One region of the Brevibacillus sp. FSL K6-2834 genome, then DNA from elsewhere that is predicted to be linked to it. Evidence: predicted binding sites of a transcription regulator. Region 1 holds the regulator's gene; the other holds the start of a gene.
The links. The regulator CtsR, encoded in region 1, represses protease genes until heat stress. The targets are predictions, from matches to a motif close to ATGGTCAATAAAGGTCAAACA.

Region 1 (14,638 bases):
GATCTATACCATTATCACGGATTATACGATTCATCCATCATGGATTAATCATCACATTAACTATTACTTTATCGCTCATGAACAGCTGTACTATCTGGTGGACATTTATCGGCACAACCATGCCCAGTTCATTCCGATGGGCATACCCATCATGCGCAAATATAGCCAGCCTCTGGAGAAGGATAAGGTTCGGGAAAAACTCCAGGTACCCTCCGATCACTTGAGCATCATATTGTCAGGCGGGGGATTGGGCCTTGGATCAATGGAACAAGTTCTTGCCGGTCTGGAGCATATTGATATGCCAATAACCGCGTTTATCCTGACAGGGACGAATGACAAGCTGTATCGCAAGGTAACCGAGAATACGTATCGGCACAATGTGATACCGCTGCGCTTTGTCAACAACTTCCATGAGTATCTGGAGATTGCCGACCTGATTGTAACCAAATCAGGCGGCTTGACCTCGGCTGAGGTTATGAGCAAGCAGGTTCCCATGATTATTTACAACCCGCTTCCAGGACAGGAGGAGCGAAACAGCCATTTCTTGTTAAACAATGGATGTGCCGTTCACGCCCATGTATCCGAGCAGCTGATCTACTTTATTCACGAGATGCTCCATGATCCCACGAAGGTGGAATACATGAAGAGGATGGCTCAAAAAATAGCAAAACCGAAAGCGGCACAAAATATCGCTGAGTTTATCCGCAACGACATGCAAAGCTCGGCGGGAGAAGAAGGATAGGAGGACATCATGAGCATTCCCTGTGCAGTTCTTTTTGACATGGACGGTACGCTGCTGCAAACAGAGCGGCTCTCCACACCCGCATTCCAGAAGACATTTGAGGAGCTGCGAGAGAAAGGGCTCTGGAACGGAGCCACCCCCGATGAGCAGGAACTGACCAATGTATTGGGGATGACGATCGAACAACTGTGGGAGAAACTGCTTCCAGGAGCAAGCGAAGAGATCAAGAAAGTAGCAGACAAGCTGATGCTGAAGAATGAACTGATCTTGTTGAAACAAGGGATTGCGGACTTGTACCCGGGAGTTCGCGAGGTCTTGCAGGAGCTGCATGCCAACGGAACAGCACTTTTTGTCGCCAGCAACGGGTTGGAGCGCTATATCGACGAGATTTGCGAGCACTTCGGGATCAAACCATTGTTTACTGATCTTTACTCGGCTGGACGTTTTGGCACCCGATCCAAAAAGGACCTCGTGGCCAAGCTGCTTCAGGATTATCAGGTAAAACAAGCGGTCATGGTCGGGGATCGGCACTCCGATGTGGAGGCGGGGCTGGCTAACGGGTTAAAAACGATCGGGTGTGACTTCGGATTCGCCAAGCCAGGCGAGCTCGATGGTGCTGATGTGATCATTACACGATTTACCGATCTTTTGACCCACATACCTGATCGGCAGCACACATAAAAATAGACGTCTTGCCGGTCAATAAAAAAGCGTAATCGTTACAGCCATTCCATGAGGGATGGCTTTTCGTTTTGGTTTCAACTCCGTCCATTTTGCCAACACTAGAAAGTGTCTCCCCCTCTTGCAAACCCCAAAAAAACGCATTATAATTAAAGTCAAAGATAGTCAAAGTCAATAATTAAAGAGCAAACACTGTGAACAGGAGGCGACTAATGCGTAACATCTCGGACATCATAGAGCAGCATTTAAAGCGAATTTTAACGGAAAGTCCAGACGGCTCTATCGAGATCCAGCGTAGCGAGCTTGCCGACATCTTTCAGTGTGTGCCTTCTCAAATCAATTACGTCATCAATACCCGATTTACTGTAGAAAAGGGATACGTCGTCGAAAGCAAGCGTGGCGGCGGAGGCTACATCCGGATTCGAAAGGTACAGATTGTCAGCAAAGCCAAACTGCAGGAGCTGCTCACTGAAGAGCTGATTGGCGAAAGCATCACGCAAGGTGTCGGTTATGCGATCATCGACCGCCTTTTGGAGGAAAAGTTGGTCAGTCAACGGGAGGCGGCTCTCATGAAGATCGCTACTTCGCGCAGTGTGCTTTTAGTGGATGCTGAATTGAGAGACCGTTTACGGGCTACCATGTTAAAGCAGATGATCGCCACGATTTTATTGCGGTAACCAATGCATTGGCAGGAGGGACGATAGGATGAACTGTGAAGAATGCGGCAAACGACAGGCTACGCTTCATCTGACCAAGATCGTCAACGGTGAAAAAACCGAATACCATATTTGCGAGCAATGTGCCCAGGAAAAAGGAGACGTCTTTCCCGGTTTTCATAACTTCAGCATCCATAATCTCCTTTCCGGCCTGCTCCATTTCGATCCGGCACAGAAAAAAACACAGGACACTCCGGCAAACAAAGCGCTGCGCTGCGAGACCTGCGGACTGACATACGCCCAATTCAGCAAGAGCGGCCGCTTTGGCTGCAGCGACTGCTACACGTTTTTGGGTGACCGCCTGGATCCGCTCTTCCGACGGATTCACGGGAATACGCAGCACATCGGCAAGGTTCCGGAACGTACCGGCGGCCAACTGAAGCGGCGCAAGGAGCTGGAGCAACTGAAACAAGCGCTTCAACGGCATATCGCCAGCGAAGAGTTTGAAAAAGCTGCGGAAATTCGCGACCGCATCAAGGCACTTGAACAAAAGCTGGGTCAATCGTAAACAGGGGAGGTGAGGAACATGTCCCAACAACAGTTTATGCAAAACCCTTGGAGCAACTGGATGAAGGGCGAGGGCCCTGATTCCGACATCGTCATCAGTACAAGGCTTCGGATCGCACGGAACCTTCGCCAGCATCCCTTCCCGCTTTTGGCTACTGACTCGCAGGCAGAGGAAGTGGTTCGCAAGGTGACAGAAGTGAGCGAGACCGAGGCGATGAAAAAGCTCGGACCACTCGAGCTCATCCAGATGGAACAGGTAAATCCGCTGGAAAAGCGCGTCCTCGTCGAGAAACACCTGATCAGCCCTCATTTGGCAGAAGAATCTCGAAAGGGAGCCGTGCTGTTAAGCAATGACGAATCGATCAGCATCATGGTAAACGAAGAAGACCACATTCGCATCCAGGTGCTGATGCCAGGCTTCCAACTCCAGCAGGCGTGGGATATGGGAACAAAAATCGACGACATTTTTGAAAAACATGTAAACTACGCATTCGATGAAAACAGAGGCTTTTTGACGAGCTGCCCGACCAATGTGGGAACAGGGATACGGGCATCGGTGATGCTTCACTTGCCGGCGCTCGTGATGACACAGCAGATCAACCGGATATTGCAGGCGATCAATCAAGTCGGATTGGTCGTGAGGGGCATCTACGGGGAGGGCAGCGAAGCGCTGGGCAACTTGTTCCAGCTCTCCAACCAGGTGACGCTCGGGATGTCCGAGTCGGATATCCTCTCCAACCTGTACGGTGTGGCAAGGCAGATCATCGAGCAGGAGCGAGTGGCTCGCCGGTACCTGGTTGAACACTCCAGAATCACTTTGGAGGACCGGATTCTCCGGTCGTACGGCATTCTTCAGTACGCCCGGACGGTTGAATCCAAGGAAGCAGCCCAAAGGCTTTCCGATGTCAGATTGGGGATTGATCTGGGGATTGTGAAAAACATTTCCCATCTCGTCTTAAATGAATTGCTCGTGACGACTCAGCCGGGCTTCCTGCAGCATCACGCAGGTCAAAAGCTGTCGCCCGACCAGCGGGACGAACGCAGAGCAAGGCTGATTCGGGAGAAACTGTCTGCTCGACAGTAAACAAGAATTTTCGCTGTCCATCATCGCTGTTATACGCAAAAATATAAGGAAACAACGCATAGAATATAAAGATGGTTACTGGAGGTGCAGAAGATATGATGTTTGGACGTTTTACCGAACGCGCGCAAAAAGTGTTGGCACTCGCCTTGGAAGAGGCCGTTAGATTGGGTCATAAGGATATCGGAACAGAGCATGTGCTGCTCGGTCTCATTCGTGAAGGAGAGGGGATTGCAGCCAAGGCGTTGCAGTCGCTCGGACTTGGTCTCGATAAAATTCAAAGTGAAGTAGAATCCTTGATTGGCCGCGGGACTGAGCAAGCGGGCGGAAACTATACCCCAAACTACACACCCCGTGCCAAAAAAGTGATTGAGCTTTCCATGGACGAAGCCCGAAAGCTGGGGCACACGTATGTGGGCACCGAGCATATCCTGCTTGGGTTGATTCGTGAAGGAGAAGGCATTGCCGCACGAATCATGAACAATCTGGGTGTAAGCCTGAACAAAGCCCGCCAACAAGTCCTTCAGCTTTTGGGAAGCTCGGAAATGATGAATTCCCACCAGCCGTCAGGCAGCAATCCTGCGGCCAATACGCCGACCCTGGACAGTCTGGCAAGAGACTTGACCGCAATCGCCCGTGATGGCGGACTTGATCCGGTGATCGGACGCCAAAAAGAGATTGAGCGAGTGATCCAGGTGTTGAGCCGCCGCACCAAGAACAACCCCGTGTTGATCGGGGAGCCTGGTGTCGGGAAGACGGCAATTGCCGAAGGACTTGCGCAAAAGATCATCAACAACGAAATCCCTGAAACGCTTCGCGACAAGCGCGTGATGACGCTGGACATGGGGACAGTCGTCGCCGGCACCAAGTATCGCGGGGAATTTGAAGACCGCCTGAAAAAAATCATGGATGAGATTCGTCAGGCCGGAAATATCATCCTCTTTATCGACGAGCTGCACACCTTGATCGGTGCAGGCGGAGCAGAGGGTGCGATTGATGCATCCAACATTTTGAAGCCAGCTCTGGCACGCGGTGAGCTTCAGTGTGTCGGCGCAACCACGCTGGATGAATACCGCAAGTATATTGAAAAGGACGCAGCCCTCGAGCGCCGTTTCCAGCCGATTCAGGTCGATCAGCCGAACACAGAGGACGCGATCAAAATCCTGCATGGCTTGCGTGATCGCTATGAGGCGCATCACCGTGTGAAAATTACCGATGAAGCGATTGAACAGGCGGTAAAACTGTCTGACCGTTACATTACAGACCGCTTCCTGCCGGACAAAGCAATTGACTTGATCGACGAAGCGGCGTCCAAAGTACGTCTCCAATCCTTTACTGTTCCGCCTAATCTGAAGGAACTGGAAGGGCGTCTGGAAGAAGTGCGCAAGGAAAAGGACGCGGCTGTCCAGTCTCAGGAGTTCGAAGAAGCAGCGTCTCTGCGCGACAAGGAGCAGAAGCTGCGCGAAGAACTGGAAAAAACGAAGAAGGACTGGAAAGAGCGTCAGGGCCAACTGAACATGGAGGTCACTCCTGAAGATATCGCCCACGTAGTGGCCAACTGGACCGGAATTCCGGTCGTCAAGCTGAAAGAAGAAGAGACAGAGCGCCTCTTGAAAATGGAAGAAATTCTGCATGATCGAGTGATCGGGCAGGATGAGGCAGTCAAATCGGTTGCTCGCGCCGTCCGCCGTGCTCGTGCCGGCTTGAAAGACCCGAAACGTCCGATCGGCTCCTTCATCTTCCTTGGCCCTACAGGGGTAGGGAAAACGGAATTGGCCCGGGCGGTTGCCGAGACGCTGTTTGGCGACGAGGACGCGATGATTCGGGTCGACATGTCGGAGTACATGGAGAAACATTCCACGGCGCGTCTGGTCGGAGCTCCTCCGGGATATGTCGGTTACGATGAAGGCGGTCAACTGACAGAGAAGGTCCGCCGCAAACCGTATTCCGTCATCCTTTTGGACGAAATTGAAAAGGCGCATCCGGATGTCTTCAACATTCTCCTGCAGGTGCTGGACGATGGACGCCTGACCGACTCCAAAGGCAGAACCGTTGATTTCCGCAACACGGTTGTGATTATGACATCCAACGTCGGAGCCAACCTGATCAAGAAAAACACAACGCTCGGCTTCACCGCCGGCAATGAAACAGAGAAGAAATACCAGGACATGAAAGACAAGGTCATGGAAGAACTGAAGAAAAGCTTCCGCCCCGAGTTCCTGAACCGGATTGACGAAGTCATCGTCTTCCACTCGCTGGAGCAGGAGCATATCGAGCAGATTGTTTCCTTGATGACCGAAGATCTTCGCAAGCGTCTGAGAGAGCAGGAGATCGATTTCCAACTTACCGATGCTGCCAAGAAAGTGCTGGCCAAGGAGGGCTTCGATCCCGCTTACGGGGCAAGGCCGCTGCGCCGCGCTATCCAGCGCAACATCGAAGACAGATTGTCCGAAGAACTTTTGAAAGGCAGCATCAGCAAAGGCGACACTGTTTCGATAGATGCTGAAGATGAAAAGCTTGTAGTAAAACGTCTGGAGAAAACAACCTCATAACCAGAGGTTTAGGCAAACGTTTAGAAAGGGTACCTCCTCAATATACAGGAGGTATTCTTTTTTTGTTTTCATCATGTATGATAATCGTATAGAGGAGAATCCCAAAACGAGGTACAAACTATGTCCAAGTATAAAACGAAATACGCGTGTCAAGAATGTGGCTATGAATCGCCCAAATGGATGGGGAAATGTCCTGGATGCAACAATTGGAATACGATGGTGGAAGAGGTTGCGGTAAAGACCGCCTCCCGTCATGAGAGTTTGCGTGGCGGACAGCGGCAAACAGCAGCCCTTCCGCTGACAGAGGTGGCCGGCGAAGAAGAGCCGCGGATGGATACAACGATAGGTGAATTAAACCGGGTTCTGGGCGGAGGGCTCGTTCCCGGCTCAATGGTTCTGGTCGGCGGAGACCCGGGGATCGGGAAGTCTACCTTGCTGTTGCAAACGTCGTTCGCGCTTGCACACGGGGGAATAAAGGTCTTGTACGTATCCGGCGAGGAGTCCGCCAAGCAAATCAAATTGCGTGCCGATCGGCTCGGAATGAGCACGCCGCCGATGTATGTGCTTGCAGAAAACGATTTGGAGCTCATTGAGCAGCACATTGCCCAGGTCGATCCCCAGGTCCTGATCATCGACTCGATTCAGACTGTCTTCCATCCCGCTGTCCAATCAGCGGCGGGGAGTGTCGCACAGGTAAGGGAAACAACCTCTCAACTGATGCGAATCGCCAAAGGAAAAGGAATCGCGACATTTATCGTCGGTCACGTGACGAAGGAAGGCGCGATTGCCGGGCCCCGCATGCTGGAGCATATGGTGGATGCGGTCTTGTACTTTGAAGGGGAACGGCATAATACGTTCCGCATTTTGCGAGCAGTAAAAAACCGCTTTGGCTCGACGAATGAAATCGGCATCTTTGAGATGAAAGAAAAGGGGCTGGAGGAAGTTGGAAACCCTTCGGAAATATTTTTGGCAGAACGTCCGGTCGGCGTCGCTGGCTCGACTGTAGTGGCCAGCATGGAGGGAACTAGGCCGGTTCTGGTAGAGCTTCAGGCGCTGGTTGCACCGACCAGCTTTGTGACCCCGCGTCGGATGGCTACCGGCGTGGATCACCAGCGAGTCGGCATGATCATGGCAGTGCTTGAGAAGCGCATGGGTCTCATGCTGCAAAATCAGGATGCCTATGTCAACGTGGCTGGCGGTGTTCGTTTGGATGAGCCCGCTGTCGATTTGGCGATAGCTGTCAGCATTGCCAGCAGCTTTCGCGATCACGCGACCAATCCCCATGATGTCGTGATCGGGGAAGTGGGATTAACGGGTGAAGTCCGCGGCGTGTCCCGGATTGAACAGCGGATTCGCGAAGCGCACAAGCTAGGATTCAAACGGGTGATCATCCCTTCCAAAAATATCCGCGGTCTTGACGTTCCATCGGACATCGAGGTAGTCGGTGTAAGCAATATTTCGGAAGCATTAAGCGAAGTGCTAAGGGGGTAGGGGCACCTGTATGCTTGATACAAACAAAAGAGAACCTGTCTACAGCGATGTGCTTCGTCTTGTTGCTCCCGGAACCCCGCTCCGAGAGGGATTGGAAAACGTGCTGCGGGCCAAAACCGGCGGTTTGATCGTTGTCGGATTCGGTCCGGATATGAAGAACATTGTCGACGGGGGGTTTTCCATTAATTGCGACTTCACTCCGGCACATTTATATGAATTGGCCAAGATGGACGGGGCGATCATAGTTAGTGAGGATGCAAAAAAAATCTTGTATGCCAATACCCAGTTGTTTCCTCCCGCTGCGATCCCTTCGAGTGAAACAGGGACCCGCCATCGAACGGCGCAAAGAACAGCACTGCACACAAACTATCTGGTCATCGCCATTTCCCAGCGCCGCAACGTCATTACCTTGTACCAAGGTCCATTCCGCTATGTCCTGAACGAGATCAGCGTGATTCTGGCCAAGGCCAACCAAGCGATTTCCACGCTGGAAAAGTACAAGGCTGTACTCGATCAGACCCTAACCAACCTCGGAGCGCTGGAGTTCGAAGAGCTGGTGACGCTCCATGAGGTAACCTCTGTGCTGCAGAGAATCGAAATGGTGCTGCGCATTAAAGCAGAGATCACCAAATATATATACGAATTAGGGACGGAAGGCCGGCTTGTCACCATGCAGCTGGAGGAATTGGTCGGCAATATCGAAGAAGAAGCGCACATGCTGATCCGCGATTACGCCAAAAATCCTGCCGTGCAGCCAGAGCAAGTCTTGAAGGAGATGAAAAAGCTCTCAGCAGAAGAGGTGCTCGAAATGGGGGCTTTTTTACGGATTCTCGGTTATTCGGCCAACCCGAACATGCTGGAAGAGTCTCTCTCGCCCCGCGGGTATCGGATCCTGCACAAAATTCCTCGCCTTCCCATTTCGATCATCTCAAATCTCGTTGAGCATTTTCACAATTTGCCCCGAATCATGATGGCAACGATCGAAGAACTGGACGAGGTTGACGGCATTGGAGAGGTTCGCGCACGGGCGATCAAAGACGGACTGAAGAGAATTCAAGAACAGGTGTTCATTGACAGACACATTTGAGTTAGAATAGGATAGAGACATTATTGTTTTGATATTGCCAAAGGATTACAAAGCAAGGGCTGGCAGAATTGCCATACCCGTTTCTCCTTTGCGCAGGAAACCAGGAGGTAGTCTATGTTCGTTAAATCGTTACCGAACATGCTAACCGTGAGCAATTTGTTCTTGGGTATCGTAGCCATCATTCTCGCCTTTCAGGGCAACCAATATGTGGAGTATGCTGCGATTACGGTAATTATTGGTATGTTGATGGATGGTCTGGATGGACGCGTGGCTCGCATGCTGAATGCACAGAGCGAATTTGGCAAAGAATTGGATTCTCTTTCCGACGTGATTACATTTGGAGTGGCCCCGGCTTTTATCATGTACGTGGTGGCCCTGCAAGATCTCAATTTGATCGGCATTTTCGTGACAGCCGTTTTCCCGATCTGCGGTGCTCTGCGACTCGCCCGTTTTAACGTACAAGCAGGTGTGCCAGGCTATTTTATCGGGTTGCCGATTACGGCTGCAGGCGGGGTGTTGGCTACGCTTGCGCTGTACCATCATGTGTTTAATGTAGCGTTGCTCGCGGTCAGCATGCTGCTGCTCGCTTTTCTGATGGTATCCAACATCAAGTACCCCAACTTCAAAAAAGTGGGGATTCCCAAAGCAGCGTATTGGATCACACCCATTATCGTTGCGATCGTAGTCGTTTTCGCGGTCAAATACCCGCAGCAGTTCCCGAAAATTGTCTTCTTGCCATTGGCATTTTACGCACTTTACGGGATAAAAAAAAACGTTGACCTACTCCTGAAAAAATTGCGAAAAGAAAAGAAGGAAGAAAACGAATCGCTGCCATTTGAATAACCGCGCGCAAAAAACCCGCTCTATGGAAGCGGGTTTTTTCTGTGAGCACGCAACTTTTTTGTTGTTTCATTCGTAATACCAAATGGGAGCTTTATGAAAGGTTAAATACACCAAGGGTATGTAACCGCTCCGATTCCTTTTGGATGACATCTTCGAGCCGGATATCAGTAATATTGCATAGCGCAGTGAGATAAAAGAGATTTTTGCCCAGTTCAGCGGTAACTACGTCACGGCAATGCTCGCACAAAGGGCCGGAAAAATGTGTGTCCAGCAGTGTCTGGTTATCCTGCAGGCTTTTTTGGGGATCGTAGGTTTGCTTTCTGGCCACTACTTCGACACAGCCGCATTCGGTGATGGCTTTGGTGAGTGAACGGTTGATGCGGGCTGCGCTTTCTTGAACTTTGGACATAACGTCCAGAACGCTGCGATGTCTGATCAGCAGCTCCGAAACTTGGGATTGAAAGTCGTCCACGTTTCGCTTTTCCATATGATTCACCTCTGCTTTAGGCTGCTACCATCTTCAGAATTTTTATTCAATGCATTACTGTCATTATAAGAAGGGAATCCGGCTGCTGTCAATTTGAAACCGAGGGAAACGGAAGTTCTCCATTGACGTTAAATTGCCATGTATGTTAAAATTTTTGGCTATTTGACACTAGAATTTAACTTTTGTTATAGTGAGGGAAAGTCTCGCAGCATATTCGTTAGCATTATGTTTTTGATAAGCAGGGTTTTTCAGCAAAGCTTCTGTCTATATTAATATCAAGGAGGTGAAAGCATGGTTCGCCGATTAGGGAAAATTTGTTTTATACTTGTCGGAGGAGGTTTGGGCTTCAAGTTTGGTCCTGATCTTTTTAACCTCTTGAACACGCTTTTAAATTTTGGTGACTTTAAGTACACAAGCTACATCGGAGCTGTTTTGGGAGCCGTGCTGTTCTTCTTCTTCGCCAACTGGTTTGTCGATTACACATTGAGAATCGTCCGCTGGGGTGAAGAGACGCTGTTAAAATTGCCGATCGTGGATGTCATGTTTGGAGCTTTGGGGTTGATTATTGGTCTTATCGTTGCCTTTTTATTATTTCTCCAGCTCAGCAACATCCCGATACCGGTAGTCAGCGATTTGCTGCCGCTGATGGTTTCCGCATTACTCGGCTATCTCGGCTTTCAGGTGGGATTCCGCAAGCGCGACGAGATCATGTCCGTCTTTTCCATCGGGCGCAAGGACAAGTCCAAGAAGGAAAGTGGCGGGTCTCCGTCCAACGTGGAGTATAAAATCCTGGATACAAGCGTGATTATTGACGGACGAATCGCCGACATTTGCCGGACCGGCTTTCTCGAGGGCGTACTCGTTATCCCCGGTTTTGTGCTGGAGGAGCTGCAGCATATCGCAGATTCTTCCGATGTACTGAAAAGAAACCGCGGACGTCGCGGTCTGGACATTCTAAACAAGATTCAAAAGGAAATGAAGGTAAAGGTTCAGATCTACGAGGGAGACTTTGAAGAAGTTTCGGAAGTGGACAGCAAGCTGATCAAGCTGGCGAAGGTGATGAACGGCAAAGTCGTCACCAATGATTTCAACCTGAACAAGGTGTGCGAGCTGCAGGGAGTGGCTGTCCTGAATATCAACGATCTGGCCAATGCAGTGAAACCGGTGGTGCTCCCGGGCGAAGAGCTGACTGTGCAAGTCATCAAGGACGGCAAGGAGCATGGCCAGGGAGTGGCTTATCTCGACGATGGCACGATGATCGTCGTTGAGGGCGGCCGCGACTACATCGGGCACGATCTGGAAGTGCTCGTAACCAGCGTATTGCAAACATCGGCTGGAAGGATGATCTTCGCCAAGCCGAAGCTTTTGGAAAAAGCGTTGTAAGGGATGAAGCGAAGGGGAGGGATGCAGCCTCCCTTTTCGAACATCCAGAGCAGAGAGACTGGAGAGGAAGTAACGTGGAAACGGGAGTCGTAATCGTTGCGGCTGGTTCCGGGAAGCGCATGGGAGCAGAACGTAACAAGCTTTGGCTGCCGCTTGGCGGTGAGCCGATCTTGACTCGTACGGTACGCCTGTTCACCAGCCATCCCGAAATCGGGGAAATTGTACTGGTGGTAAGCGCACAGGATCATGAAGAGGTACTGAAGTGGAAGCGCCAGGAGAAGCTGAAGCTGACCGTTGTGCTTGGCGGAGCCGAAAGGCAGGACAGCGTCAGAAACGGCTTGGCTGCTCTTTCCTCAGACTGCTCGTACGTGCTGGTACACGATGCTGCCCGTCCTTTCGTAACTCGTGAACAAATCAGCGAGATGATTCGGCAGGTGCGGCGTGATCGGGCTTCGATCATGGCCGTTCCCGTCAAGGATACCATCAAAGTGGTAGGGGCTGACGGAGTAGTCCAGTCGACCCCGGCACGCGAGAGCTTGTGGGCGGTCCAAACCCCACAAGCTTTTCTCGTTTCCTTGTTGCGAGAGGCGCATGAAGCGGCATTGCAGGCAGGCAAGACAGGTACCGACGACGCGATGCTGGTCGAATGGCTGGGGCATACCGTCAGTGTTGTCCGGGGAAGTTACGAAAACATCAAGATCACCACGCCGGATGATCTGTGGTTTGGAGAAGAAATCTTGCGGAGAAGAAAGGGAGAGGGATCATGAGAATCGGACAAGGCTTTGATGTGCATCAATTAGTGGAGGGACGTCCCTGCATTATTGGCGGAGTAACGATCCCGTATGAAAAAGGGCTGCTCGGCCACTCGGACGCTGATGTCCTGCTGCACGCGATCAGCGACGCATTGCTCGGGGCGATTGGCGAGGGCGATATCGGCCGTCACTTTCCCGATACGGACCCTGCCTTTAAAGATGCCGACAGCGTCAAGCTGATGGAGCATGTGTGGGAGCTGGTTAAACAAAAGGGATACCGTCTGGGCAACCTCGACGCTACGATCATTGCGCAGGCTCCCAAAATGGCCCCTTATATTCCGCAGATGCGCGAGCTGATTGCCAGAGTGCTTGAAGCAGAGGATTTGTCGCAGGTTAACGTAAAGGCCACCACCTCGGAAAAATTGGGCTTTACCGGACGAGGAGAGGGAATTGCTGCCCAAGCCGCCTGCTTGCTTGTCAAGTAATGCGGACTGGGTGTAAGATTAACCCGTAGATACGAAGTGACAGAAGGAAGCGATTATTGCTTCACGAAAGGATGGCGCAATCATGGCTAAAGAAATCCGCACACGGTATGCTCCAAGTCCGACTGGACATTTACATATTGGCGGTGCGCGCACTGCACTTTTCAACTATTTGTTCGCCAAGCATCACGGAGGCTCTTTCATCGTTCGGATCGAGGATACGGATCAGACCCGGAACGTAGAAAACGCCGACGAAGAACAGATGAAAAATCTGAAGTGGCTGGGCATCACCTGGGAAGAGGGGACGGACATCGGCGGCCCGTACGGACCTTACCGCCAGATGGATCGTCTCGACATTTACCGCAAGTACATCGATCAGCTTCTGGCTGAAGGGAAAGCGTACTACTGTTACGCGACCAAGGAAGAGCTCGATGCGGAGCGTGAGGAACAGATCGCCCGTGGAGAAACGCCGCGCATCCTGGAGAAGCATCGCCATGTTACACCGGAACAGCGTGAACAGTACGAAAGGGAGGGCCGCACCCCATCCATCCACTTTATGGTGCCGGATGACAAACAGTACGTGGTCAACGATTTGATTCGCGGGCAGGTTACGTTTGATTCCAAAGAGATGGGCGACTTTGTCATCTGTCGACCGGACGGGATCCCGACTTACAATTTTGCTGTTGTCATTGACGACTACCTGATGAAGATCAGTCACGTCTTCCGCGGGGAGGAGCATCTGTCCAATACGCCTCGCCAGCTGATGATTTACGAAGCGTTTGGCTGGGAGCCGCCTCAGTTTGGCCATCTGGCGCTGATCCTCAATCAGGAAGGCAAAAAGATGTCCAAGCGCGACGAGAGCATCATCCAGTTTATTGAACAGTATCGCGAGCTCGGTTTCCTGCCGGACGCGATCGTCAACTTCCTGGTGCTGCTCGGCTGGTCTCCAGGCGGAGAAGAAGAGATCTTCTCGCTGGACGAGCTGATCAAGCTGTTCTCGGAAGAGCGCGTGAGCAAATCGCCGGCAGTGTTCGACTCCACGAAAATGAACTGGATGAACAACTTCTACATCAAACGTCAATCGGTTGATCTGATTACGGAGATGTGCATTCCTCATTTGCAAAAAGCCGGCTTTATCGATGAGGAACTGAGCGAGGAGAAAAAGGCGTGGGTACGCAGCATCGTCGCCCTCTATCAGGAGCAGATGTCGTACTGTGCGCAGATTGTGCCGCTGGCCGCTCTTTTCTTCCTCGAAGAAGTGGTGTACGATGAAGAGGCAAGAGCTGTACTCAAGGAACCGCAATTGCCGGAGGTATTGACTTCCTTTGCCAAACACCTTGAGGCGGCTGCTGAATATAATGCAGATACGATCAAGGCCATTTTGAAAGACGTGCAGAAAGAAACAGGCCATAAAGGAAAGGCTCTGTTCATGCCGGTCCGCGTTGCGGCCACCGGTCAGGCGCATGGCCGCGATCTGGCGGAAACGCTCTATCTGCTGGGACAACAGACCGTGCTTGAGCGTGTAAAGCGCGTATTGGCAAACGGCGAGTAAGGAAATGAATACTGCAAGGGCGGACGTTTTTGATCGCCTGATGCAATATAGCTATGACCAGGAGAGTACTGCAGCAAGTCTCGTCCAAAGAGAGGATGGAAAGGTGAGAGCCGTCCGGCGAGACCTGTCAGGAAATGCACCTGTGAGCTGTGACCCCGAACCCGGCGTCTATCTGTATTGACAAGACCGGCAGTAGGGCAATCGGTGGCCCGCCGTTATCGGGAAAGAGCGAGATTTGCCGTGTTCGTTCATTTTGACGGACAATTGGCGATCTAAGCAGAG
Region 2 (14,638 bases), 920 kb from region 1:
TTTCCTTTTCGTGACATACTCTGCGTAATGTTCTTTTCTTTTAATGCCTGTTGGTACTTGCTCATTTGGTAATGCCAGCCTTGATCCGAGTGAATAAGCAGCTCGTCTTCATCTGTTAGTCGTTTAAAAGCTTGGTCCAGCATCGTTGAAACAAGAGAATACCTTGGTTTTGAATCAATCGTATAGGCGACAATTTCTCCGTTAAATAAATCTAACATTGGCGATAAATAAAGCTTTTCGCCAAATAATTTAAACTCCGTAATATCCGTTACCCACTTCTGATTTGGCTTGTCTGCGTGGAAGTTGCGATCCAAAATATTCGGCGCCACCTTTCCAACTTCCCCTTTATAGGAGCGATATTTTTTCATCCGAACCATGCTTTTTAAGCCTAACTGTTTCATCAATCGCTGTACTTTTTTATGGTTTACCTGATGTCCTAGATTCTTGAGTTCATCCTTAATACGACGGTATCCGTAGCGTCCTTTATGTTCATGGTAAATCGCCTGAATTAATGTTTTTAATTCAGCATGTTTATCTGGACGGCTGAAAGTTTTTACATAGTAATAATACGTACTTCGTGGAATACCCGCGAGTTTAAGTAGCGCTTTTATAGGAAATTCGGTCCTTAGTTCAAATACTACTTGCGCTTTGTCTTGCTTTGTAATTTTTCCTTGCTTTGAACTAAGGCATTCAACTTTTTTAAGTAAGCATTCTCCATGCGTAAACGCTCTAATTCTTCCTGCAGTGCCTCGACTGATCCTTCAACAGGTGTTCCTTTCTTGTGTCTCTTCTTCATGGCTGGACGCCCCTTTTTCTTTGAAATGAGAGCGTCTATTCCTTGTGATTGAAATTGCATTCTCCATTTTCGAATCAATCCAGGAGAGGTGATTCGAAAAATGGCGGCTGTTTCATTCGGAGACGTCCCATAAGTATTCATATAATTGAGTACGTCTAGTTTAAACTGTACCGAGTAACTTGTATAGGATTTTACAAAGGCTTTTTCACCCTGATGCTCGTACTGCAACACCCAGTTTCTCACCATATAGTCAGATGCACCAATGGACGCTGCGATCGAAGCATAACTCTCCACACCTTCTAAGTATCGTTGAACCGCAGCTAACTTAACATCCCCACTAAATTTAGTCATAAAAAAACTGCACCCCCAACTGTTGAATATGTCCAACAATTGGGGTGCAGTTCACGGGAAGGTGTCTTTTTTTGTCCGGATCAGCTGCATGTTTCGACAACGAACAGGGCATTGCTAACTTATATAAAAATGGCTGGCAAGGGGGGAGTTTAAGTGAGCACCGAACGCGATACATATACCGAGGGTCGAGACGATTACGACATGGATATTGACCGGATGGTAAACGAGGGGCTTGGCGGAGGACAGGTCACCGATCAGAATGGCCTGATCGAAGAGACCACTACCGAAACCATGACAGGAGCCAGCACAGCTCGCGATGATCGATAAACGGTAAAGGAGCGAAGAGCATGGATGTAAATCGCGCACAGGAAATTATCCGTTCCGAGAGCAAGATCGAGGTACAGTATCAAGGACAATCGGTATGGATCGACGGAGTTGACGAGAAAACGGCGCAGGCCCGCGTCCATACAGAGGGCAACCCGGCGGACAGCAAAACGGTGGACGTCGGTCAATTGGTAGAGAAATAGGCGGACAAGGCAAAAAACCGAGCAGCGCCGGAGAATCTCCTGGCAATTGCTCGGTTTCTTTTTCAAATTCGCTGTTCGAGGTTCAACCGTTTGTTCAGAACATACATAATTGGAGCTCCGACCAGCATGACGACAAATTCGCCAAGCGCAGTGGTGAGCCATGTAAAGTAGAAGGGCAGACCGAACGCCAGGTTCAGTTCAATCGCGATCAGAAACATCGTAATCGTAAAAACAATGGTATTGAATATCATGCGAGCCCAGACGCCTTTGATGAAGCGCATGGAAACAATCGTGACAAGCAGCGCCAGCACAGACTGACCCACTCCAAATACCAGGTCATAGGCGACCATGGGCGAGAAAAACAGATTCGTAAAAAAGACGCCGAGGACAATTCCGTACATGTACTTTTTGTTGAAAACGACGAGATGATTAAACATTTCTGAAACGCGGAATTGTACATTGGTAAAACCAAATGGCTGAATAAGCATCGAGACGGCAATGTACAAAGCCGCCAGGATACCGTTTGCGACAAGCGTTTTTACTTTCATATTCAATTAGCTCCTTAGTTTTTTATCGTGGGATGGTTTCGAACCACGTGGGTATAAAGACACCCAAGTTACTATACTAGCGCTTTACCCCGAGCCCAGTCAACCGTGAAATCTGCCCAGGGTGCAGCGGGTAAATCGCAGCCATAAAAAAAGCCGGAGACAAAAAAAGAAACCGAGGCCAAAAGAGAACCCCGGTAAAAAGACCCCTGGCATAGAGAACTCTGGTATAGAGAACCCCCGGTTAAAAAAGAACCCCGCCATCTCTGGCAGGGTCCTACGTAAATCAGCCGAAGCCGGTTATTTTTTTGCGGATGCCTCTGTCGAAATGACCTTGTCAATCAGGCCGTATTCCATCGCATCCTGGGCAGAAAGGAAATTATCGCGATCCGTATCCTTCTGGATGCGCTCCAGAGGTTGGCCAGTGCGCTCGGACAGGATTTGGTTCAGGTGCTCGCGCATTCTGATAATCCGTTTTGCCGCGATCTCGATGTCGCTGGCTTGACCTTGAGCCCCGCCGAGCGGTTGGTGAATCATGACCTCGCTGTTCGGCAAGGCGTAGCGCTTGCCTTTTGTACCAGCGGCCAGCAAGAAGGCGCCCATGGATGCGGCCATCCCGATGCAAATCGTCGATACATCCGGCTTGATAAATTGCATGGTATCGTAAATTGCCATACCGGCGGTGATGGAACCGCCCGGGCTGTTGATGTACAGGGAAATGTCTTTATCCGGGTCTTCCGCTTGCAGGAACAGCATTTGCGCTACGACAATATTAGCTACCGTATCGTTGATAGGAGTACCGAGAAAGATAATGCGATCCTTCAGAAGACGGGAATAAATATCGTAAGCACGCTCTCCGCGGTTGGTCTGTTCAATGACTGTTGGAATCAAATTCATGTGCATTCAGTCTTCCTCCTCTCTTTGTAAGAATATCATACACAAAAGGTCAATAAAGGTCAAACAGATAACTGCACGCCTCTTTCACCATAATTTCCAAAAAACGTGCGGCTAAACATGTCAGGCGAGGAAAGTTTTATTGGCCTGGGCGACAGAGCCGACCAATGCCCCGAAAAACGCGATCCAGACAGGCAGTGCAAACAGCCAGCCTACCAGCGGAATGATCAGCAGGCACTGCAGAGCGACGACACCAAGCAGCTCGGCCAAGAGCGGAGAAACCTTCCACGAAAAGCGCTCGGCTACTCGGATGCCGATCCATGAGCCGACGAATACTTTTGCCGACCAGGACAGGATCAGGAACGTCAGCAGCAGCGCAAGCGAGACAGGGATTCCTATGACCGTGATCAAAAGCAATAGCGACAAAAACGGCATACCCAGGACGAGGCACGCTCCCCAAACAAAGGTGGAGCCTTTTCGTTGATCCAATTGCCGGTAAACACGTGTCAATCCGGCCGGGAACAGGAAGCGGATGGCAAGCCAGAGCAACAGCGTACTCAAAAGGGAGGAAAGCCCGAGCAGAATCGGGAAATAGGAGAATCCTTCATCCGGTTCCTCTACCGGAGCAGGGGAGAAGCGTTCCTCTCCTTTGAGCGCCGCACCTTGGCTGATGACAGCCCGTTGGGGACTGGTATAGACCAAGTCACCGCCGATCACGGCCGGCCCGTCGATATGAATCGTACGACTGTACAGCATGGAGATGCCCTCTCCGATGCTCCCCGTAATCCTGACGTTTTCCATGCGGCCGTTTGCTTCCCGCGCGATTTTGCCGTTCAAATCAACACTTGTCGCAAGCGTAAGCAGGTTTTTGCCGATACTGCCGTTCCGGTCAAGAACCAGGGTATGCGACAGATTGGTAACGCTTCCAGCCACCTTCCCGTTTAGGAGCAGCGTGTCTGTCATTGAACGGATGTCGCCGTCGATTTCGCCGGTGACAAGTGTTACGGCTGCAAACGTAAGGAGATCCCCTGTAATTCGTCCATTGACTTGGACATTTTCGCCAAATGCGTACACATCGCCGTCGACAACGCCATCGATGATGATTTTGGTGGCACTGACAGCCAGATCGCCGCGGTGAGCGGTATCAGGGGGCAGGTAGTACCGATCAGAGATGACCCCGCTAAACGCATAAGCGGTAGAGGCCACAATCAGCAAACTTACAAAAAGAATCAGACTAAGCAGCTTTTTCAATTCAATCCACCTCCCGCTTGGACAGTCGCGAATGGGGGAGAGGCGAAAAACGGATATTCAGGATAAGCAGCAGCCCGACCAGTACGAAAAACGGCAAGGGAAGCGCCATGACATACGATGCGGGAGCATGAAAAAATTCGCGGGCGTTGTCGTTGAGCCATAGGGCCGAACTCCAGAAAAGATGGCTTTTCCATGAGGTCCATGCCGGCGCAACCCACTCAAGCCAGATTCGCTGCCAAAACACGAGGTAACAAACAGCGACGGCCAGAATGCTGCCGCCAAGCAGGAGCATGCGCCACAGAAAGCGGCGGCGAGTTCGCTTGTGCAGCATGGCGATTCCATGAATCTGTGCAGAGGTCATGTCGTAGAGCTGGAAAGACATAGGGGGGAGGTCGTCGGAGAAAAAGCGGTCGGCCACGAATTGCCTCTCCGCGACCAGCTGCTCAAGCGAGCTGCCGCAGTGGTGACAACTGTCAACGTGTTTTTGGACGGCTTCTGCTTCTTCGCTAGAGAGTTCACCGTCACTGTACATCATCAAGGTAAGCTCATCAATATGCGGCATCGGACATTCTCCTTTCCTCCCTGTATTTATCCAACTGCTCTTTCAATTGTTTGCGGGCCCGGAACAAGCGGGTCCCGACCGTATTTTTACTCATGCCGACGATGCTTCCTATCTCATCGTAACTCATTTCCTGCACAAATCGGAGAGTCAAAATCAGACGATCCGTTTCGGGCAAGCAATCCAGCAAGGCCGTCAATTCAGAATAGCTTTCTTTTTCCAGCAGAAACAGTTCCGGACTTTTTACGGGACCGGAGGGACGCTTGTGAACATGCTGATGCAGCTGCTCATCCTCAAGCGCAATTTCCCGTCTCTTTCGCAAAAAATCGATGCAGGCATTGGAGGCGATGCGATACAGCCAGGAATGAAAGGGCAGGGTGGGGTCGTATTTGTGTAAATTTTGCGCTACTTTTAACCAAATTTCGTTGTGCAGGTCCTCGGCATCATGATAACTGGAGACCAGTCTTCTGATGATGCTCATGACACGGGGGGTAAATAAATTGACGAGTGCGGGAAAGGCCCGTGACTGTCCTTTGAGAAACTGCTGCACGAGCCGGACCGCTTCTGCATTGGCCCGAGCCAACTCTTGTTCCATGGTTGTATCCCCTCCTCCCCATACTAAATACGAAGACCGGCAGGAAAAATTTCACTGCCGCCCCCCTATTTATTTGCGGTTTAATTATCCACAAGTTGTGGAAAAGCGGGGGAGGTGAGCGAAGCGGATCACCCGTTTTCTTTCGCTGCGGCTTTATCCCCATCTGCTTCCGCCTGTGTATCTTCGTCCTCCTGCAGCTCCACAGCCAGCCGCAACGCTGCTCTCATCTTTCTTCCTTTGATGATCGTGTACTCGTCCACTTGCAGGGATTGCAGGCGGTTGATCGCTTCCGCCAGGGCCTGTTGGTCGTCGTAAGGCTGGATGGTCAGCAGGCATTCTTCATCGCTCGCTTCCTGATATATGAGGTAAAACCGGTCGGCTGACATGCAAAATCCTCCTCATCCACATTATCCACAGATTTATCAACAGGTTGTGCACAAAAACATTTGTTCGCGGTATAGATCAAAGGTTATCCACTGTGAGCGGATGCTCCTGATAGTTTTGGCATGTTTTTGCTGATGTCCGTTAGGTAAATCATGCCAAGGGTTGACGTTTGGCAGGTAAGCAAAATTTCCCGTCCGGGCCCGGGTAGCCTTTTTTGATTATGAAGGCAGCCGCAAAACTGTACTGGGACTTGAGTCTTGTATCGAATATCAATATTTTCGATGAAGTGAACAATATCAATCGATTTTGCCAATCTCTTTATATGTTGCAAATTTTCATATTTATTTTACAATGAGAGAAGGTGACTCATTGTTTGTCCGTAAAGTAAAAGGGGGATTTTCGAATGAAAAAACAGAAAACTATGGCTTTTCTTGCAACTGTAGTAGCGCTTGGTACAGCTCTTGCGGGCTGCGGCGGAGGCAACGCTGGCGGGGGCGGCGGAAATGCCAGCGGAGGCGAGCAGCCGGCTCCGCAATCCGGCGGCAATACCGGCTCTTCCAGCGGCGGCGCTCTGCAAAAAATCGTTATCGCGGCAGTAGGACCAATGTCCGGGCAGTACTCCGACTACGGAAGCACGGCAAAGGCCGGTGCCGAGTACGCACTGAAGCAAAATCAGGAGAAGTTTAAAGCGCTGGGCTTCGACGTCCAGATGCTGACACAGGATGACCAGGCCGATCCGAAGCAAGGCGTGGCCGTAGCCCAAATGTTGATCTCCAATCCGGATGTCCTCGGTGTTGTCGGTCACGTGACGACTGGTGCATCGATTACGGCATCGGCGCAATACGAGCAAGAGAAGCTGGTCATGGTGTCTCCGTCCTCCACAGGTTCCAACCTGACTGACGAGGGCAAGAAGGTCGTTCACCGCATCTGTGCGCGCGACGACCAGCAAGGCTCCAAGGCTGCAATTTACGCGAAAAACCAGTTGGGTGTGAAATCCGCTTATATCGTTCACGATAAACAAGCCTACGGCCAAGGCCTGGCTGATGAAGTGAAAAAGCAATTTGAGAAAGACGGCGTAACCATTGCGGGCTACGAGGGCATCACTGCCGGCGAGAAAGACTACAGCGCCGTGATCAACCAAATCCTCGCCGCGAACCCTGAAATGATCTACTTCGGCGGTTATTACTCCGATGCCGGCATCCTGATCAAGCAAGCTCGTGAAAAAGGCTACAAAGGCGTATTCATGGGCGGCGATGGCTACGACTCTGCTGACCTGGTGAAAATTGCGGGCGCAGACAACGCGAACAACGTAATCTTTACCTCCACTGTAGGCGATCTTTCCGCAACAGAAGAGGGCAAGAAGTGGATCAGCGAATTTGAATCGAGCACAGGCAATAAAGTAGGGATCTTCACTTCCTTTGGCTATGACTCCATGAACGTCATGCTGCATGGACTGGAAGAAGCGATTAAAGCGAACAACGGACAAAAGCCGACTCGCGAGCAAGTCCTGGATGCTGTCCATAAAACAAAAGACTTCCAAGGCCAGTTCGTAAAAGTAACATTCAACGAAAAAGGCGACAACGAATTCGCGTCTGTCTACGTGTACAAATACGAGAACGGTCAAAAGGTATTCGTAGGGGAAGCGAAGTAACGACTGATGGGGAAGGGCCGTACAGGACATACTACGGTTGATTGCGACTACCTTTGAAAGGGGTATCCACATGTCCAACAACCGCAGCACCCAATACGGCAACAATCAGGGACACAGCAGCAAATCGCAAACGTCCCAAAAGCAAAAGTCCGAAAAGGACAAAAACCTGAACAGGCAAGACCCGCAGTAGCAGGTCAGGCCTTGAGAGGGAGCATAAGGAAACGCCCTGGAGAGGAGCAATCTCCAGGGCGTTTTTTAGCGGATGCGCTGTTTGCTGGGGAGACGTTTTTCCGGGTGGCCGTAGCCATTGTGCTCCTTGTTCTCCTGAGCATGGGCCTGCGCTTCGTGAACTTTTCCGACGAACTCCTTTGTGCTCATCTTGGTAAAATCCATGCGGCACCTCCCAAAATTGGCATCACGCTTTCTTACTATGGCCCAATTGGTCAGGAAACATTTACGGCTCTCCAGTTAACGCCTATTATGAAAAGCCGACATCCTTGCAGAAAAAGGATGATCGGCTTTGTTTTGTTAGTCCCAAGCGAATGTTTACATAGGACCTACATTGAAGTTGAATGTATAAACAAGCATACCGCTATAGTAAACATCTACCTTGTAGTAGCCTGTAGAAGAGGCAATCACTCGACCCCGGGAGTCGATGCTGATCCCGCCCGGTTTTGACTCGTAGGAGATGTAGTGTGTGTAATTGGGGCCGCTGGGAAGACTATCGTAAATAGGATTTTGATAGAGATCCAGGTTCACATTGACTTCAGTAACGCTTGCCACGCCGACTGCAGCTTGCGATGGGGCGATCAAGGCTTCGGCATTAGCCGCAGCTTGTCCTGCCAAAAGCAAGGGAATGGCCAGCAAACCTGACCTGATAAGGTTCATTTTCTTCATCAAGACCCGCTCCTTTATTTCAAATGAACGAACAATACTGTAAATTCCATATACAAAACGCTTTCCGCTGCAAACGACGCCTATCGAAGTTATTCAGTATTAGTAAGATGACGATGCCCGTTGGAATGCTCAACAGGCGCCAAAATAGATTACGGAGTTTGGATGTACATGTAGTGTACGTCAGCTCCCCAATTCCAGTTTCCAGATTCGTCTTGGACACCTACTGATACACCAAGCGTTTCATTTCTAGGCAGTGAAACGGGAATTTCGAAGGACTGCGTATTGCTGCTTGTGTTTTGGGGCAGTACACCAGAGCTATAAATACTGCCGTTTTTATCATAGACAAGAACCCAGAATGTACTAAATACGGTGTTGTCATCTGGATCAGATTGGACCCACGTTATTTTTGGCTGCTCATTATAGTAAATGGTCGGGCTGTACTCTTTGTTTGAAGCAGGGGTGGTGATGCTCACGTAAGGCCGGTTATTGCCCTGGGCAGATGCGGTTGCCTCGGTTTTGGCAAAGGAAATGGAAGGTACAAGCGAAGTAATTGCCATTAAAGAGGCTAGCAGCAGAGTGGTTTTCTTCAATTTTTTAAGAACCATAATAAAACATTCCTTCTAAATAATGTAAATTCAAAATGAATTGTAAACCTTTGTTTCTCAAAAGTAAATAGGTTTATGGTAAAAAATGTAAAGAAAAAGCCGCACACCCGCCTTCCTAGAGCGGCAATCTCTATGACGGCGCATTCGAGCGCAATAAAATTCGGAGGTCGATCGGTATATGGCGACTTTATTGAAGGATGAAACGGTGTGCAGCGCGGAGTATAACGAAGTCGAACGTGAGGTTAACAAAGTCGAACAAAGTCGAACGTGAGGCTAACGTTGGGGAAGCCCGTAAAAACGCAGCATCAATCGTAACTCTTTTAGGTGCTTCCGTAGCGGCACTATGTATTAGCGCTGTCCACGGTCGTTTTTGCATAATAAAAGCCTCCGTTTCATGTAACGGAGGCTTGCACATATCAGGAACGAGTACATAACGGGTATGGGGTACACGGTGCAGGTGAACGGTTTTGCCGATTTGCTCGCCAGTCCGTCCGGCAAATCACCGCCAGAATCCCGTCATATCGTCGTTTAAAGTCAGTATGGTACGCCCGAGAGGAGTCGAACCTCCGCACGCGGTTCCGGAGACCGCTGCTCTATCCACTGAGCTACGGGCGCATAATAGGATAACTTAAATTATAAAAGATAAGGCGGACAGATGCAAATGAAAAAATTGCAACCCGGATGTTGGGATGCACGAAGGGGAAATGGTTCCATGTACAAGCTTACAGAGCAGCAGGGGTGGGCCCATACTGCTCTGTCGAGTGTGTGTTATTTTACATCAAAGCGCTTCAAAATATCGTCCAGCAACAGTTCGGCTGACAAAATGCTGCCCCCGATGTTCCACACGACGTCGTTGACTTCAAACACTTTGTTGTTTTTCACGACATTGAGGTTTTTCCAGAGCGGGTCGTTCATCACTTCTTCTCTATATTTGGAGCCTTCTTTCTTTTCTCCATGATCCGATACCCAGTAAAACAGCACATCGCCGTCGGCATCAGCCAGTTGTTCCTTTGCGATCACTTGCATGAATTCATCCTTATCCTGAGAGGCCGGACGGGCAAAGCCCAGCTGGCTCAGCATGACGCCTGCAAAGGTATCCTTCATGTAAAGACGGATTTTCCCTGGCTGAAAGCGGATCAATGATACTTTGGCTTTTGTTTTGTCGCCCAGCTTTGCTTTCGCCTCTTCTACCTTTTTGTCAAAGTCGGCCAGGAGCTTTTCACCGTCGGCTTTTTTGCCAAGCGCTTCGGCATACAGCATGAAGTTGGGCTTCCATTTGCCCGCCAGATCCTCGGAGAATACCGTCGGGGCAATGCCGGACAACTGCGAATATACTTTTTCATGGCGGACCTTGTTGCCCAGGATCAGATCTGGTTTGAGGCTCGCGATCAATTCGATGTTTGGCTGCGCCTCATCGCCCAGTACGGTTACATCCTGCATTTTGTCTTTAATATGGTCATGCCACGGATTTCCGCGCGGGGACTGCACAGCGCCTACAGGTTTGACACCCAGACCGAGCAGGGCTTCTGTCCCTTCGCTGGTCAGGACAACGACGCGCTCCGGGGTACCTTTGATCTCGGCTTCTCCCATCGCGTGTTTTACTTTCCGGATGTCGCTCTTGGTGTCAGTGGCTGCATCCTGGTCCTGGCCCTGAGATTGCGCCGGTTGGCTGCCCGTGTTGTTTTGGCCGCCGCTGCAGCCCGTGACCAAAAGCATGAGAGACAATGCTGCTGCGATCAAAAGCTGCCACGATGGCTTGTGAATTGCCGACATGATGAAAACCTCCTGATTGATAGTGATTATCATTGTAGACAACATACTGTATTTGGAAAATAGGTGTCAACAGTTTTTTGATAATAATTATCATTTTCATTGACTAGAAGGTGAAAGGGATACTAAAATGTTACCAATGCAATTGGGGAAAGTAGGGAATACGTGTGCCATTTCTCTTGTCCAGCCGAATCCAAAAATCTGTCGTACTGGTCGCAGCCGTTGCGGTGCTGATCGTGGCCGTCGTTGCGAGTATCTTGCTCGGCCTGCAAAATTTCCGTTTTTCGACGGCGGTGGAGGCCTATGTCAGTTTCAATGGAAGCAATGAGCATTTGATCATCAAAAATGCGCGAGTGCCCCGGGCGATCGTCGCCGCATTTGTCGGGGGGAGTCTGGCGGTAGCGGGGGCTCTTTTGCAGGCACTCACCCGCAATCCGCTTGCCTCCCCCTCTATATTTGGAATCAACTCCGGTGCAGCTTTCATGATCGTGTTGTCCCTGTTTCTCTTCGGTCCCGTGTTTTCGTTTACCGAGCTGATGTGGGTTGGCTTTATCGGAGCAAGCTTGACGGCTGTCATGGTCTACATGCTTGGATCAGCCGGACGGGGAGGGATGTCGCCGGTAAAAGTGACCCTTTCCGGCGCGGCAGTCGCTGCGTTTGCCTCGTCCCTGACATCGCTGCTCATGCTCATAGACAACATGGCGCTTGAAGAAGCCCTTAACTGGTTGATTGGATCTGTGTCGGGACGCGATTTGCGCCACGCCCTGCTGATCGTTCCCTATCTGGTATGCGGGTGGATCATTGCCTGGATGCTGGCAGGGTCCTTAAACCTGATGTCTTTGGGGGATGATGTGGCCAAAAGCCTGGGGCAAAAAATTGTCTGGGTCAAGGCAGGTATCGTGCTGGTAGTGGTTCTTCTCGCAGGAGGCGCAGTGGCTCTTGCCGGTCCGATCGGCTTTGTCGGTATCATCATCCCGCACATTTGCCGGTATCTGATCGGCTATGATTATCGTTGGATCATTCCGTACAGTATCGTATTTGGGGCCATCTTTCTGGTGGCAGCCGATCTTATATCCCGCTTTTTGCTAATGCCCAAGGAAGTGCCTGTCGGGGTGGCAACGGCTGTGATCGGAGTTCCGTTCATCATTGCCATCGTAAGGAGGAAGGCCCATGAATAGATATACCGTTGTTCGCAGCCACAAGCCTTCGTATTCGTTCCAGATAGACAAGCGGAACATCGGTATCGTGCTGCTGCTGAGCATCCTGCTGGCAGCGGTCGCCATCATTAGCATCGGCTTGGGCAGCATTCGCATCCCGGTCTCGGAAGTGTTGAGATCATTAGTAGGAGCGGCAGACAGTACGCATCAAATGATCGTCATAAACTTGCGAATGCCGAGAATAGTCGTTTCTCTCCTGGTCGGGGCGGCTTTGGCCGTATCGGGTGCCATCTTGCAAGCGCTGATCCGCAATCCGCTGGCCTCGCCGGATTTGACCGGGACAACTACTGGCGCAACAGCTGCGGCCGTGGCCTTTATCGCTTTTTCTGACGGAAAGTTCAGTATCCAGTGGCTGCCCTTGGTGGCCTTGGCAGGAGGTTTTTTCGCTTCCACCCTTACATACCTGGCCGCATGGAAACGAGGGGTCTCTCCTTATCGGTTTGCTTTGATCGGGGTGTCCGTATCTACGGCGATGTCAGCATTGACTGTCTTTTTCATGGTCGCGGGTCCGCTGTACCTGGCTTCCCAGGCGCTTGGGTGGCTGTCCGGCACGGTGTACGGCACTTCATGGGACCATGTCCTTGCCGTTTTTCCGTGGATCGCCGGATTTTTGCTGATCGCTGTCGGGCAGGCCCGCAATCTGAATGCACAAGAGCTGGGGGAGGATGTGGCGAGAGGAGTGGGCGTGCCGGTTGAGCGTAAGCGCCTGCTGCTGGTTGCCGTCAGCGTAGCATTGGCAGGATCGGCTGTGGGGATCGCAGGAGGAATCGGGTTTGTCGGCCTGATGGCTCCGCATATGGCCCGCAAGCTGGTGGGCTCGTCATATGGCACGCTGCTTCCCGTTTCGGCCTTGCTGGGCGCGTTGTTGGTACTGCTGGCAGATCTTGGAGCCCGCACACTGTTTGTTCCGCTCGATATTCCAGCCGGAGTGTTTACCGCAGCGGTGGGAGCGCCTTTTTTCATGTACCTGCTTTACAAAAGCCGGCAAGGGTAGATTTTTCAAGAAGCGATTCCGATGGTTGGAGTCGCCTTTTTTCATGGTTCTTTTCTTTATTCAGATATTGGCAGGAAAATTGCATGAAAAAGCGAATATAATGAAAAAAAGTGAAACTGCACATGTCGAAAAAAACTGGATACTGAGAGGGGGCGGACGCAGATGAACATGGGGCTGGGGCTTTATCAAGAACAGACACTCAAGCTTGTGATGACACCGGAGCTCAGACAGGCCATTACGATTTTACAATATTCGGCCGTCGATCTCGTCTCGTATTTGCAGGAGCAAGCCAATGAAAATCCCGTGTTCGAGCTGCAGGAAGCGGTGGTGGAGCTGGCACCGGCAAAAATGGAAAAGCCGCTGCCGGAAATTGACTGGAAGGAAATTGTAGGCAATCGGGCGACGGGCGAATATACGGCGGGCAAAAATGAAAGCACTTACAATCCGCTGGACTTCGTTACGCAACGGTCGGTTACGCTGTATGAACATTTGGAGCGCCAGCTCGGCTATTTCAAAAGCTTTACGCAGCCGCAGCGGAGAATCGCTCTGTTTTTGATCGGAAACCTGGACGAAAAAGGCTACCTGGAAATTACCCTGGAGGAGGCGTCCCAGCGATTGGGCGCCGATCTTGAAGAGCTGGAGGACGTCCTGACTGTTCTGCAGCATTTCGATCCTGCCGGCGTAGCCGCGAGAAGCCTGGAAGAATGTCTGCTTCTGCAGCTCAGACACATGGGGAAGGACGATGATCATGTCGTTGAGATCGTCACCTCGCACCTCCAGGACCTGGCTGACTGCCGCTACCAGCGCATCGCCGACAAGGTGGGCTGTACGGTGCAGGAGGTTCAGGCGATAGCCGATCTCCTGCGGACGCTGAATCCCCGTCCGGGCGCAGCCTTTTCCCAAGTGGAGACGCGGTATGTGATTCCGGATGTAGCCGTTGAAAAGGTGGGCGACGAATACATCGTCCTGGTCAACGATGTGGCAACTCCCAGACTTAAAATCAACAGCTTTTACGAAAAAATGCTGAGCCAGCAAAAGAGCCAGGAAGAGGCGAAGCAGTTTATCCACGAAAAGCTGAACGCCGCCATGTGGCTGGCAAAAAGTCTGGAGCAGCGCCGTCTCACCCTGATGCGGGTGACGCAGGCCATCGTCGACATGCAGCGGGATTTCTTTGACCGCGGCATTCATTATTTGAAGCCGATGACGCAAAAGGAAATCGCCGAGCGGGTAGGGCTGCACGAATCGACGATCAGCCGGGCGACGAGCAACAAGTACGTACAGACGCCGCGAGGCATTTTCGAGCTGAAATACTTTTTTACCTCGGCGCTTTCTACAGCGAACGGAGAAGCGACTTCTTCGGAAAGCGTAAAACGCAGGATCAAGGCGCTGATCGAGCAGGAAGACCGGAAGCAGCCGCTGTCCGATCAGAAGCTGGCCGAAATGCTGCTGCAGGAGGGAATTGAAATTTCCCGCCGCACAGTAGCGAAGTATCGCGAGGAGATGCTGATCCCATCCTCAGCCAAACGAAAGAGGTTCTAAGAGGTCCGATGAGTTCAAAGCCATTTCAAATCGTCCTGTACGGCCGCCCCGGATGCCATCTTT

Region 2: a site for CtsR is predicted at 3,162-3,182, ahead of clpP (ATP-dependent Clp endopeptidase proteolytic subunit ClpP). Genes of this name have one in related genera too.

The regions. Positions count from the first base shown of each region.
Region 1 is NZ_CP151945.1:250,927-265,564, forward strand. Features, by position in the region: gene NST96_RS01370 (glycosyltransferase) at 1-742, shown strand, start outside; gene NST96_RS01375 (HAD-IA family hydrolase) at 752-1,423, shown strand; gene NST96_RS01380 (CtsR family transcriptional regulator) at 1,636-2,100, shown strand; gene NST96_RS01385 (UvrB/UvrC motif-containing protein) at 2,129-2,647, shown strand; gene NST96_RS01390 (protein arginine kinase) at 2,666-3,730, shown strand; gene NST96_RS01395 (ATP-dependent Clp protease ATP-binding subunit) at 3,826-6,279, shown strand; gene radA (DNA repair protein RadA) at 6,400-7,770, shown strand; gene disA (DNA integrity scanning diadenylate cyclase DisA) at 7,781-8,857, shown strand; gene pssA (CDP-diacylglycerol--serine O-phosphatidyltransferase) at 8,972-9,700, shown strand; gene NST96_RS01415 (hypothetical protein) at 9,792-10,187, opposite strand; gene NST96_RS01420 (PIN/TRAM domain-containing protein) at 10,479-11,570, shown strand; gene ispD (2-C-methyl-D-erythritol 4-phosphate cytidylyltransferase) at 11,645-12,337, shown strand; gene ispF (2-C-methyl-D-erythritol 2,4-cyclodiphosphate synthase) at 12,334-12,807, shown strand; gene gltX (glutamate--tRNA ligase) at 12,890-14,356, shown strand.
Region 2 is NZ_CP151945.1:5,000,098-5,014,735, reverse strand. Features, by position in the region: one part of gene NST96_RS24380 (IS3 family transposase) at 1-703, opposite strand, end outside; one part of gene NST96_RS24380 (IS3 family transposase) at 703-1,147, opposite strand; gene NST96_RS24375 (hypothetical protein) at 1,301-1,474, shown strand; gene NST96_RS24370 (H-type small acid-soluble spore protein) at 1,495-1,674, shown strand; gene NST96_RS24365 (QueT transporter family protein) at 1,737-2,222, opposite strand; PreQ1 riboswitch class I at 2,231-2,275, opposite strand; gene clpP (ATP-dependent Clp endopeptidase proteolytic subunit ClpP) at 2,520-3,116, opposite strand; gene NST96_RS24355 (polymer-forming cytoskeletal protein) at 3,237-4,364, opposite strand; gene NST96_RS24350 (zf-HC2 domain-containing protein) at 4,366-4,926, opposite strand; gene NST96_RS24345 (sigma-70 family RNA polymerase sigma factor) at 4,913-5,518, opposite strand; gene NST96_RS24340 (hypothetical protein) at 5,647-5,904, opposite strand; gene NST96_RS24335 (branched-chain amino acid ABC transporter substrate-binding protein) at 6,306-7,553, shown strand; gene NST96_RS24330 (DUF4023 domain-containing protein) at 7,809-7,946, opposite strand; gene NST96_RS24325 (hypothetical protein) at 8,100-8,450, opposite strand; gene NST96_RS24320 (hypothetical protein) at 8,600-9,055, opposite strand; tRNA gene NST96_RS24315 (tRNA-Arg) at 9,596-9,670, opposite strand; gene NST96_RS24310 (iron-siderophore ABC transporter substrate-binding protein) at 9,824-10,828, opposite strand; gene NST96_RS24305 (iron ABC transporter permease) at 10,993-12,003, shown strand; gene NST96_RS24300 (iron ABC transporter permease) at 11,996-13,036, shown strand; gene rpoN (RNA polymerase factor sigma-54) at 13,199-14,575, shown strand; gene NST96_RS24290 (glutaredoxin family protein) at 14,584-14,638, shown strand, end outside.